2 regions of the Nonomuraea sp. C10 genome follow, and region 2 is predicted to be linked to the other one. Evidence: riboswitches for the same ligand, from Rfam matches in the RefSeq annotation. Region 2 holds a riboswitch; the other holds the start of a gene.

Region 1 (5,433 bases), 2.7 Mb from region 2:
GTGCAGGCGCTGCAGCGGCGGGCCAACGTAGGAGGAAGTGATCGGGAACGGGCCGAAGTTGACCGTGTCGTTGTTGATGGGGACGACGGGATACGTCTTGCCGTCGACCGGGTTCTTCCACGTGCGCACGACGTGCTTCGGGTCGGCCGGGTCGGTGTAGAAGACGATCTCGCGGGAGAGCTGGTAGAGCTGGGTCGTCCCGGGGACCCGGTACAGCCGCCGGATGTTGTAGCCCTCGATGTTGAAGAGCTTCTGGCCGTGGCGCAGCTCCGGGTCCAGGCTGTTGCCCTCGATGTTCGCGTACACCGAGCCGGAGATCCGGAAGACCATGTCCTTCCCGTCCGGGCGTCCGAACGTCTGGAGGGAGAGCTTCGCGCTCTTGTCGGTGACCGTCTTGTAGACGGGCCCGGGGTCTGTGGGGGCGCCGCCGTCCGCCGCCGCGCCCGGCATGCCGGTACCGAGGACCAGGACGACAAGGGCTAAGAACCCCGTAACGCTTCGTTTTAACACGTGAACGCCTTTCACTTGGAGACGCAAGCGAACAGCGCCATATGTGATCATGCCGAGCGAAGGGTTGTCCAGGCGGCGTCAGCGCCGGGGGTCGATGTGGATCTTCGGACCGGCGCCTCCGGGACGGCGGCCGGCGAGGACGCCGGCCGTCTCGGCGAGGCCGACCGTGGCCGCGACCAGCGGGCGGGCGTCCACCGAGCCGTCGGCGTAGGCGGCGATCGCGCCGGCCAGACCGGCCGAGCCGCCCAGGATGCCGACGGCGGTGACGTCCTTGAGTACGAGGTCGCGGGTGTCGAGGGTGGACGGGGTCCGGGCCAGGCCGATGTAGACGAGGCGGCCGGCGGGTTCGACGAGGTCGAGCGCGAGTGCGGGCAGTCCGGGCGCGTTGGAGGCGTCGATGACGGCGTGCCAGGGCAGCGCGGGCAGCGACGCCCTGGTCCAGGTGCCGGTGAAGCCGAGGTCCGCGGCCAGGCGCAGGCCCTCGTCGTCGCGGCCCATCAGGTGGACCTCGACGCCTCGGGCGCGGGCGAACAGCGCCGCCAGCAGGCCGATCGTGCCCGTGCCCAGGACCAGCAGCCGCTCGCCCGGATCCAGGGCGGCGCCGCGGACGGCCCGCAGCGCGTTGCCGCCGGGTTCGACGAGGGCGCCGAGCGCGGGGTCCACGGTGTCCGGCAGCCGGTGCAGGGCGGTGACGGGCACGGCGACTTGTTCGGCCAGCGCGCCGGGGCGGCCCCGGCTGATGCCGATCTCGGCCAGTTCGGCGCACACGTGGTGGCGGCCGGCGCGGCAGCGGGCGCAGTGGCCGCAGCCGAGCATGGTGTCGCCGGTGACGCGGCGGCCGAGCCAGGCGGGGTCCACGCCCTCGCCGATGGCGGTGACGCGCCCGCACCACTCGTGGCCCGGCCGTAACGGGTAACGGGACCGGCCGGTGCTCAGGTAGCTCATGTGGCCGGTGAACAGCTCGACGTCGGTGCCGCACACGCCGGCCCTTTCGACGTCCACCACCACCTCCCCGGGCGCGGCGACCGGCGGCTCGACCTCCTGGACCTCCGCCTCCCCCGGGCCGGTCAGCACCAGCGCCCGCGTCACCGGGGGCCGATCACCTTCTGGCGCTGGCTGCCCAGGCCGTCGATGCCGAGCTCCATCACGTCGCCGGGCCGGAGCCAGACGGGCGGGTTCTGGCCCATGCCGACGCCGGGCGGGGTGCCGGTGTTGATCAGGTCCCCCGGTTCCAGCACCATGAACTGGCTCAGGTGGTGCACGATGACGTACGGGTCGAAGATCATCGTCTTGGTGGTGCCGGTCTGGCGGCGCACGCCGTTGACCGTCAGCCACATGCCGAGGTTCGTGACGTCGGCGATCTCGTCAGGGGTGACGAGCCAGGGACCGGCCGGGTTGAAGGTCTCGGCGGACTTGCCCTTGCTCCACTGGCCGCCGCGCTCCATCTGGAAGGCGCGCTCGCTGACGTCGTTGACCACGCAGTAGCCGGCGATGGCGTCGCGGGCCTCCTCCACCGAGTCGAGGTAGGAGGTGCGCCTGCCGATGACGATGCCGAGCTCGACCTCCCAGTCGGTCTTGGTGGAGCCGCGCGGGATGCGCACGTCGTCGTACGGCCCGACGAGGGTGTTGGGTGACTTGGTGAACAGGATCGGCTCGTCGGGGACGGCCTGGCCGGTCTCGGCGGCGTGGTCGCTGTAGTTGAGGCCGATGCAGAGGATCTGGTGCGGCCTGGCGATCGGGGCGCCGACGCGCTCGCCGGCGAACGCGCGGGGCTGACCTGTCGCGACCCGGTCGGCGAGCAGGGCGGCGCCGCCCCGGGCGAAGAACCGCTCGTCGAAGTCGGGGGTGACGTCGGAGACGTCGATGTAGTGGGTCTCGTCCACGCGGACGACGGGCTTCTCGGCGCCTGGCGCGCCGATGCGCATGAGCTGCACGTGTCTTCTCCGTTAGCTGGAAGGGGGCCGATCGCCGGAGACGATGGCGAGGATGGCGGGCAGGTCGTCCACGAGCGCCCGCACGGGGGTGCGGTAGGCGAGGCCGCTGATGCTGATCGCGCCGCTGGGCACGGTGGGCGAGGTCAGGTAGGCCGGGACCGCGAGACAGTTGACGCCCGGCTCGTTCTCCTGGTCGTCGACGGCATAGCCCTGTCTGCGGACCCGTACCAGCTCGGCGTGCAGCTCCCCGGCCGTGCCGATGGAGCGGCCGGTGGGCCGCTCCAGCGTCCGGTCGCCCACCCAGGCGCGCACCGCGTCCTCGTCGGGCAGGGCGGCGGCCAGCAGCATCTTTCCCACGCCGGTGCAGTGGGCCGGATTGCGGCCGCCCACGACGGAGCTCAGCCGGACCGCCCCGGACGGCGGGTCGAGCTTGGAGCGGTAGACGACCCAGGGGCCGTCGAGCACCGCGTAGTGCACCGTCTCGCCGTACCGGTCGCACAGCGCCTCAAGGATCGGGGTCACGCGGACGTGGTCGGGGCGGGCCTCGTGGTGGGCGAAGGCCATGCGCAGGAACTCGTCGCCGAGCACGTAGCGGCCGTGTCCGTGCCGGCTGGCGAACCCGGCCCGGCGCAGCGAGGCCAGCGCCCGATGCACCGTCGGCTTCGAGCTGTCCACCGCCCGCGCCATCTCCTCCAGCCCCACCCCGTCGGGGTGACGGGCCAGCTCCGCGAGCACCGCCAGCACGCGATCGGAGCCTACGAGCCGCTGCTCCTCCGTCCATTCGGGCATATTCCGTACGTTAGACCGTCGTTCCAGGAAACGGAAGTTGCTCGCGGAGAAGGCTTCCCCGGGTGGCGGGAGCCGGTTAGCCTCACAGACAGTTCCACTCATGTGTTATCGATTCCAACTATTGGAAAGAGACATGCGCACCGCTCTCATCACCGGCGGGGTCAGCGGCCTGGGCAGAGCCGCCGCCGTCCGCCTGGAAGCCGACGGCGTCCGGGTCGTCACCCTCGACATCGCCGACGGCGCGGACCTGGTCGTGGACGTCACCGACGCCGCCGCCGTCCAGGCCGCCGCCGACGAGATCGGCCCGGTCGACATCCTGGTCAACTCCGCCGGGATCGTCGGCCCCAACGCCCCGCTCTGGCAGCTCCCGCTCGACGGCTGGCGGCGCACCTTCGAGGTCAACGTCGACGGCACCTTCCACACCTGCCGCGCCTTCGTGCCCGGCATGCGCGAGCGCGGGTGGGGCCGCGTCGTCAACATCGCCAGCATGGCCGGCAAGGACGGCAACCCCAACATGGCGCCGTACTCCGCCTCGAAGGCCGCCGTCATCGCGCTGACCAAGTCGCTCGGCAAGGAACTCGCCACCAGCGGCGTGCTGGCCAACGTGATCGCCCCGGCCGTCATCGAGACCCCGATGAACGCCGACACCGGCCCGGAGGCGCTGGCGCACATCACCGGGCTCATCCCGATGCGCCGCGTCGGCCGCCCCGAGGAGGTCGCCGAACTGATCGCCTGGCTGGCCTCCGACAAGGTCAGCTTCTCCACCGGCGCCGTGTACGACATCAGCGGGGGACGCGCCACGTACTGAGCTTCATAGGCGAACATTTGACCGTTTTATTCCTTTTTGCTACGTTTGAGGCTTGCAGCAGCGGGGTCCGCCATGCGACCGCTGTGTTCTGCCCGGACCGCGCCTTCGCGCGGCCGCCTAATCCGCCATCCGGCGGAGCCGGGGACCCACTCTCATTCCGGGGTGAATCGGCGCCCGATCTCGCGCCGTAGGGCACTTCCACGCCCGAACCCGTCAGCTAACCCGGTAGGCGGCATGGAAGCTAGGAGCAATCCCTTCATGCGTCTCACCCATCGGATCAGCCATCGGATCAGCCATCGGATCAGCAGTGCCCTGCTCGGCCTCGCCGTAGCCACGGGCGCCATGACCACCGCCGCCGGCGCCGCCCAGGCCGCCACTCCGGCCGCGGCCGTCGAGCGGCCCCTCGCCAACGCCCCCTCCGTGGCCGGCAGCGCCGCGTACCTGATGGACGCGAAGAGCGGCGAGGTGCACTTCAGCAAGGAGGCCGACCTGCGCAGGCCGGTCGCCAGCCTCACCAAGGCGATGACCGCCTACACCGTGCTCAAGCAGGCCAAGCCGACGGACAAGGTCACGATCACCGCCGAGGACGTCGAGTACGGCAGCCAGGGCGGCGCTTCGGTGGCCCACCTGCGCGCCGGCGACACCCTCACCGTCGAGAACCTGCTGTACGGGCTGATGCTCCCGTCCGGCGCCGACGCCGCGCACGCGCTCGCCCGTGCCTACGGCCCCGGCGTGCCCGGGTTCGTCGCCGAGATGAACGACACCGCCCGCAAGCTCGGCATGACCGACACCGTGTACGTGAACGCCGACGGCATGCCCTACCGGGGCGGCGGCCACTCCACCGCCCGCGACCAAGCGACGCTCGCCAAGGCGACGCTGGATGACCCGACCCTCAAGAAGATCACCTCGACCCGGTACCACGCCGTGGAGTCGACGTCCGAGCACGGCTCGTACGCGTGGAAGAACACCAACCGCCTCCTCGCCGCGCCGGGCGCCCTCGGCGTGAAGACCGGCTACACCAGGGACGCGGGCTACACGCTCGCCTTCGCCGGCGAGCGCGACGGCAACCGCCTGGTCGGCGTGATCCTCGGCGAGACCGACTCCGGCCGCCGCTTCCAGACCGCGCAGGCTCTGCTGGACTGGGGGCACGCGGGCCACCGATAGGTCCCTTTCCTGCTTGTTGCCTGGGAAGATGTGGCCTGGTGGCAGCCGGGGCCGCACGATCGGCTAGCGTCGAAAACGGCGCGTGCGGACGGTTTGTCCGGCACGCGCCTACTCGCCGGTCGCAGGTCCAGGCCCCGGCTTCGAAAGGAAAGAGATGGTGGAGCCGGTGCCGGCTGACCTGAACACGATTGAGCGCCGAGGCGCGGTGCCGGGACGGGGGTGCGCGCG
Region 2 (5,433 bases):
TCGGGAACCTCTGCGTCGGCGCCGGCGATCCCCGCTACGACGCCCGCCGCATGGCCGGGCTCCTCGTCGCGGGGCTGCGCCTCGGCTAGGGCCTCTCCTGGTCAGGAGACGGTCCACTGCTGGGCGGTGTTGCCGTTGCAGGTCCACTGGCGGACCTCCGCGCCCAGCGTGGTCACCCAGTTGTAGTCGTCCAGGCAGAGGCCGCTGTGCCGGTTGCGGATCCGCGCCGTGGCAGGGGTGGGCTCGCCCGAGGGGCCGGGGATCACGGTCGAGGTCGAGACGGGGACGCCGAGGTTGGGCGTGCCGTCGGCGTTCCAGGAGATCTTCTGCACCCGGGTGGTGCGGGTGGTGCCGCAGCCCTGGCTCGACGAGGAGTTGGCGTGGTAGGCGATCCAGGTCTCGGTGCCGTCGGGCGAGGTGAAGAAGGAGTGGTGGCCGGGGCCGTAGACGCCGTTCGCGTCGTTGCGCTGGAAGATCGGGCTGGCGAACTTGGTCCAGGACGCGGCCGACAGCGGGTCACCGCCGCGGTACTCCAGCATGCCGAGCTTGTAGTTGGGGCCGTTGCAGTGGCTGGCCGAGTAGGTCAGGAAGGTGCGGCCGCCCCGCTGCAGCGCGAAGGAGCCCTCGTTGACGGCGCCGTTCTGACGCTCCCAGTCCAGGGTCGGGGCCGAGATCCGCCTGCCGAACGCGCTCGCCGTCCACGGGTTCGACATCGGCGCGATGAACAGCGACTGCAGGCCGTCGGACGCGAACGCCGAGAACGTCATGTAGAGGTTGCCGTCGAGGGGGGCAGGCTGCCCTGCTCCACCGAGTAGTACAGGTACCAGCGGCTGCCGACCATCTCCAGGTGCGGCGCCCACATCGTGTTGCCGCCGGTCCGTACGACGACCTGCTCGGGCGCGCTGCGCAGCCCGGCGATCGTCGCCGAGCGGCGCATGACCACGTCGGAGTTCCACGTCGTGGCGACGTAGTAGTAGAAGCCGTTGTGGAAGACCAGCGTCGGGTCGGCGCTGTTGGGCGTCGGGACGACGGGGTTGGTGAAGGACGGGCCGGGCGCCGCCTGGGCGCGGCCGGTCGTGAACAGGGCTGACAGGACGATCGTGACGACGGCGAGCGTCAGGATCCGGCGCGCCGTGCCCGGCAGGGAAGCCAACACGAGGACTCCTTGGGGGGTGGGGTCGACCGGTTGTGTTAGCGCTAACACAACTGGTTGCTTCGTCGTGCTCACTTGCTGGTGGAGAGACGTGTGCCAAGTGTTAACGCCAACACCCCAACCGTCAAGGGCGCCTCCGCCGCTGGCTGGGAGGTGGGACAACCTTCAGAGTGCCTGAAGCTTCCGCTAAGCTTCAGTAACCCTGAAGGTTGGAGGATCGAACGTGAGGGATCACGTCCTGCTGTCCGTGCACGTCCTGGCGGCCATCGTGTTCGTCGGGGGCTCGGCCGTGGCCGCGAGCCTGTTTCCCCGCTACGCCCCCGTGGCGGGCCCACCGGGCGAGGGCGAGCGCAGCCCGTCCGTGGCCGCCGCGCTGCACCGCATCACCCGCGGCTACAGCCTGTTCGGTCTGGTGGTGCCCGCCGTCGGCATCGTGATGGCGCTCGCGCAGGGCCGGATGGGGGAGCTCTGGATCGTCGCCTCGATGGTGCTGACCGGCGTCGCGGCCGTCCTGCTGGCCACCCAGATCTACCCGCGCCAGCGGGACGCGCTGCGCGACCCGGACGACGGGAGCCGGCTGCGCGCGCTGTCCATGCTCGCCGGCTTCTACAACCTGGTCTGGGCGGCCGTGGTCGTGCTGATGGTCGTCCGGCCGGGAGCGTGACCGGCGATAGCGCCGGTCAAATCCGAATTGTGGTGAGTTGCGGCGTTTGTCAGATTGCATTACGTTGAGGCTTCATTTGCCCAGACCGTGCGTGCCCCACCCCCGGGGAGCGCACGGCCGCCGAATCCGTTCGCGGAGCCGGGGACCCATTCCCCTTGGGGTGAATCGGCGCACCACGCGCCGTAGGGCACTTCCACGCCCGAACCCGTCAGCTAACCCGGTAGGCGGCATGGAAGCTAGGAGCAAGCCCCCAGATGAACGTCACCCACCGGTTCGGCGGAGCGCTGATCGGCCTCGCCGTCGCCGCCGCGGCGCTGACCGCCGGCAGCACCGCCGCCCACGCCGCCCCGCCGGTCGCCACCCCCGTCGACGCCGCGCACGCCCCCGCCGTCCTGGCCACGGCCGCCCACCTGGTCGACGCCACCACCGGCCAGGTCCACTTCAGCAAGGAGGCCGACCTGCGCAGGCCGGTCGCCAGCCTCACCAAGATGATGACCGCGTACGTGGTGCTCCAGCGGGCCGAGCCCACCGACAAGGTCGAGGTCACCACCGCCGACGTCGGCTACGCCGCCAGGGGCGGCGCCGCGGTCGCCCACCTGCGCGCCGGCGACACGCTGACCGTCGAGGACATGCTGCACGCGCTCATGCTGCCCTCCGGCGCCGACGCCGCGCACGCGCTCGCGCGCACGTACGGGCCGGGCGTCGAGGAGTTCGTGGCCGCGATGAACGCCACCGCCCGGCAACTCGGCATGAACGACACGCTGTACGTCAACGCGGACGGCATGCCCTACGGCGGCGGCGGCCACTCCACCGCCCGCGACCAGGTCCGCCTGGCCCAGAAGGTGCTGGAGAACCCGACCCTGGAGAAGGTCACCTCGACCCAGTACCACACCGTCCCCGCGACCTCCGAGCGCCGTTCGTACTCGTGGCGCAACACCAACCGCCTGCTCGGCACCTCCGGCGCGCTCGGCGTCAAGACCGGCTACACCCGCGCCGCCGGTTACACGCTCGCCTTCGCCGCCGATCGGGGCGGCAGCCGGCTCGTCGGCGTCCTCCTCGGCGAGACCAGCTCCAGCCGCCGCTTCCAGACCGCCGAGGCCCTGCTCGGCTGGGCCGGCGCCGCGGCCGCACAGCGATAGCGGTCTCCGTGCGAGCGGCCCGGCCAGGGCCGCTCGTACGGACGGACCGCCGCACCCTCTAAGGTCCTGTTGACCATTTCAAGCCGCGTGAGAACGGGACCCCCCATGAACCTCGCACTGTGGATCGTCGCGGGCCTGCTGGCCGCCGTGTTCGGTGTGGCCGGGCTGATGAAGCTGGCGCAGCCCAAGGAGAGGCTCGCGGCCGCCGGCCTGGCCTGGACGGAGGACTTCTCCGTCGGCGCGGTCAAGGCCATCGGCGGGCTGGAGGTGCTGGCCGCGCTCGGGCTGATCCTGCCGGCGACGTTCGGCGTCGTCCCGATCCTCACCCCGCTGGCGGCGGCCGGGCTGGTCATCGTCATGATCGGCGCCGCGGTCACGCACGGCCGGCGCGGGGAGCATCCGGCGATCGCCGTCAACGTGGTGCTGCTCGTCCTGGCCGCGTTCGTGGCCTGGGGCCGCTTCGGCCCCCATGCCTTCTGACGTGACAGCTCGGCCCGGGATTCACGGGTGCGCCGTCGAGACCCGCTCCACCAGGTCAGGCTGGAAGACCACGTGACGGTGCTCGTGGCCGCCGGGGCTGTTGGCCTCCTCCAGCAGCATCAGCGCCGCGGTGCGGCCCAGCTGCTCGCGCGGCTGGCGGATCGACGACAGCGGCACGGCCGCCGCCGCGGCGAAGTCGATGTCGTCGTACCCGAGAATCGCCACGTCGGCGGGGACCCGCAGGCCGCGCTGGGTGAGCTCCTGCAGCACGCCCATCGCCACCAGGTCGTTCGCGCAGAACACGGCGGTGGGCCGCTCCTCGCGGGCCAGGCCGGCCAGCTCCTTGCCGGCCTGGCGGCCGGTGGCGACGGTGAGGTCCGGCAGCGGGATCACGGTCAGCTCGCTGTCCGGGCCCAGCACGCCGGCCAGGCCGTGGTGGCGGTCCTCCACCTGGCGGACGGGGAACGGCCCGCCGGCGAAGGCGATCCGCCGGTGACCCCGGTCGAGCAGGTGACGCCCGGCGAGCCGGCCGCCGAGCACGTCGTCCACCGAGACGGCGCACCCGTAGGAGTGGCGCGACGAGCTGTCGAACGTCACCACAGGGATGCCCCGGGAGATCAGCCCGCCCAGCCGCTCCCGCTGGCCCGAGGCGTTGACCGGGGTGATCAGCACGCCCAGCGGGCGCTCCTCCTCGAACATGCGCAGCAGCCGCGCCTCCCGGGCGGCGTCCTTGCTGCTGTTGACCACCATCACGTTGACGTCGACGTCCTGCGCGGCGGTCTCGACGCCGTTCAGCACGTCGATGAAGAACGGGTTGGTCAGGTCGAGCGCGACCACGGCGATCGTCGTGCTGCGCCCGGCCCGCAGCTGGCGGGCGGAGCCGTTGCGCACGTAGCCGAGCTGGGCCACCGCCGCCTCCACCCGCATGCGGGTCTCCCTGGCCACCATCTCGGGCCGGTTGAGCACGTTGCTCACGGTGCCGACGGAAACCCCGGCGAGTCGGGCGACGTCTTTGATGCTCGGCATCGTTCCTCGGTCATGAAGTGCGGCGGCGCTTGAACCGTATCAATGCTACGGGCGCCCCCGAGAGACCGCGTCTCAGCGCGGATCGCGCCGCAGCGGATGCTCGGGCGGCACCTCCACCAGCACGATCCGGTGCCCGTCGGGGTCGGCGATCCAGAGCTCGATCAGCCCCCACGGCTCCCGCCTGGCCTCGCGCAGCACGGTGACGCCCGCCCGCCGCAGCCGCTCCTCCTCCCGGCCCACGTCGCGGACCTGCAACCACAGCATCATGCGCTCGCCCGCCGGTCCGCCGGAATGCCCCGACAGTTCGAGGAACCCCTGCCCGAGGAAGAAGACGACGCCGGGATGGTCCGGCGGGCCGAACTCCCGGTAGACGGCCAGGCCGAGCGTCTCGGCGTAGAAACGGCGGCTGCGCTCCAGGTCACCGGGGCGCAGCAGTACGCGGCTGCTCAGCACTTCCATGACCCGGAGCGTTCCCCGCCGGCGCCGGTTCAGGCGCCGCCGGTCAGGACGGACGGCGCGCGTACACCTCGATCTCGATCTTCATGCGCGGGTCGGCGAGCCCGCAGACCAGCATCGTCGCGGCCGGGCGGACCTCGCCGAAACAGCGGCGCAGCGCGGGCCAGCAGGGCTCGAAGTCGGCGCGGTCGGGCAGCAGGTAGCGCACCCTGACCACGTCGCCGAAGCCGCACCCGGCCTCGGCGAGCGCCGACCCGATGTTGCGCAGGCACTGCTCGGCCTGCTCCACCACGTCGCCGGAGATCGTCATGGTGGCGTAGTCGAAGCCGGTCGTCCCGGACACGTGCACCCAGTCACCGTCCACCACGGCGCGGGCGTAGCCGATCTGCTCCTCGAAGACCGAACCGCTGAGGATGGCGCGTCGCTCTGTCATGCGCGGCACGATAGGTGATCGGCGGCGATACGTCGAAGACGCGTGGACTCATGGGCTGATATCTCTGGGCGTATGGACCGTC

What was found. A riboswitch is a leader RNA that binds a small molecule or an ion and turns the genes downstream of it on or off. The one in region 2 is predicted to bind cyclic di-AMP.
Region 1: linked by a shared signal. The riboswitch ahead of FR742_RS04490 (D-alanyl-D-alanine carboxypeptidase family protein) and the one ahead of FR742_RS16880 (D-alanyl-D-alanine carboxypeptidase family protein) in region 2 are both predicted to bind cyclic di-AMP.

The regions. Positions count from the first base shown of each region.
Region 1 covers NZ_VPFF01000001.1:958,499-963,931, reverse strand. Annotated here, with positions in the region: gene FR742_RS04515 (DUF1838 family protein) at 1-450, opposite strand, end outside; gene FR742_RS04510 (zinc-binding dehydrogenase) at 589-1,599, opposite strand; gene FR742_RS04505 (fumarylacetoacetate hydrolase family protein) at 1,596-2,444, opposite strand; gene FR742_RS04500 (IclR family transcriptional regulator) at 2,457-3,233, opposite strand; gene FR742_RS04495 (SDR family NAD(P)-dependent oxidoreductase) at 3,367-4,041, shown strand; cyclic di-AMP (ydaO/yuaA leader) riboswitch at 4,146-4,288, shown strand; gene FR742_RS04490 (D-alanyl-D-alanine carboxypeptidase family protein) at 4,300-5,205, shown strand.
Region 2 covers NZ_VPFF01000001.1:3,690,128-3,695,560, reverse strand. Annotated here, with positions in the region: gene FR742_RS16895 (TetR/AcrR family transcriptional regulator) at 1-89, shown strand, start outside; gene FR742_RS16890 (family 43 glycosylhydrolase) at 102-767, opposite strand; gene FR742_RS45225 (family 43 glycosylhydrolase) at 764-1,156, opposite strand; gene FR742_RS16885 (hypothetical protein) at 1,377-1,817, shown strand; cyclic di-AMP (ydaO/yuaA leader) riboswitch at 1,926-2,059, shown strand; gene FR742_RS16880 (D-alanyl-D-alanine carboxypeptidase family protein) at 2,072-2,956, shown strand; gene FR742_RS16875 (DoxX family protein) at 3,062-3,436, shown strand; gene FR742_RS16870 (LacI family DNA-binding transcriptional regulator) at 3,458-4,462, opposite strand; gene FR742_RS16865 (VOC family protein) at 4,535-4,921, opposite strand; gene FR742_RS16860 (RidA family protein) at 4,965-5,351, opposite strand; gene FR742_RS16855 (LysR family transcriptional regulator) at 5,424-5,433, shown strand, end outside.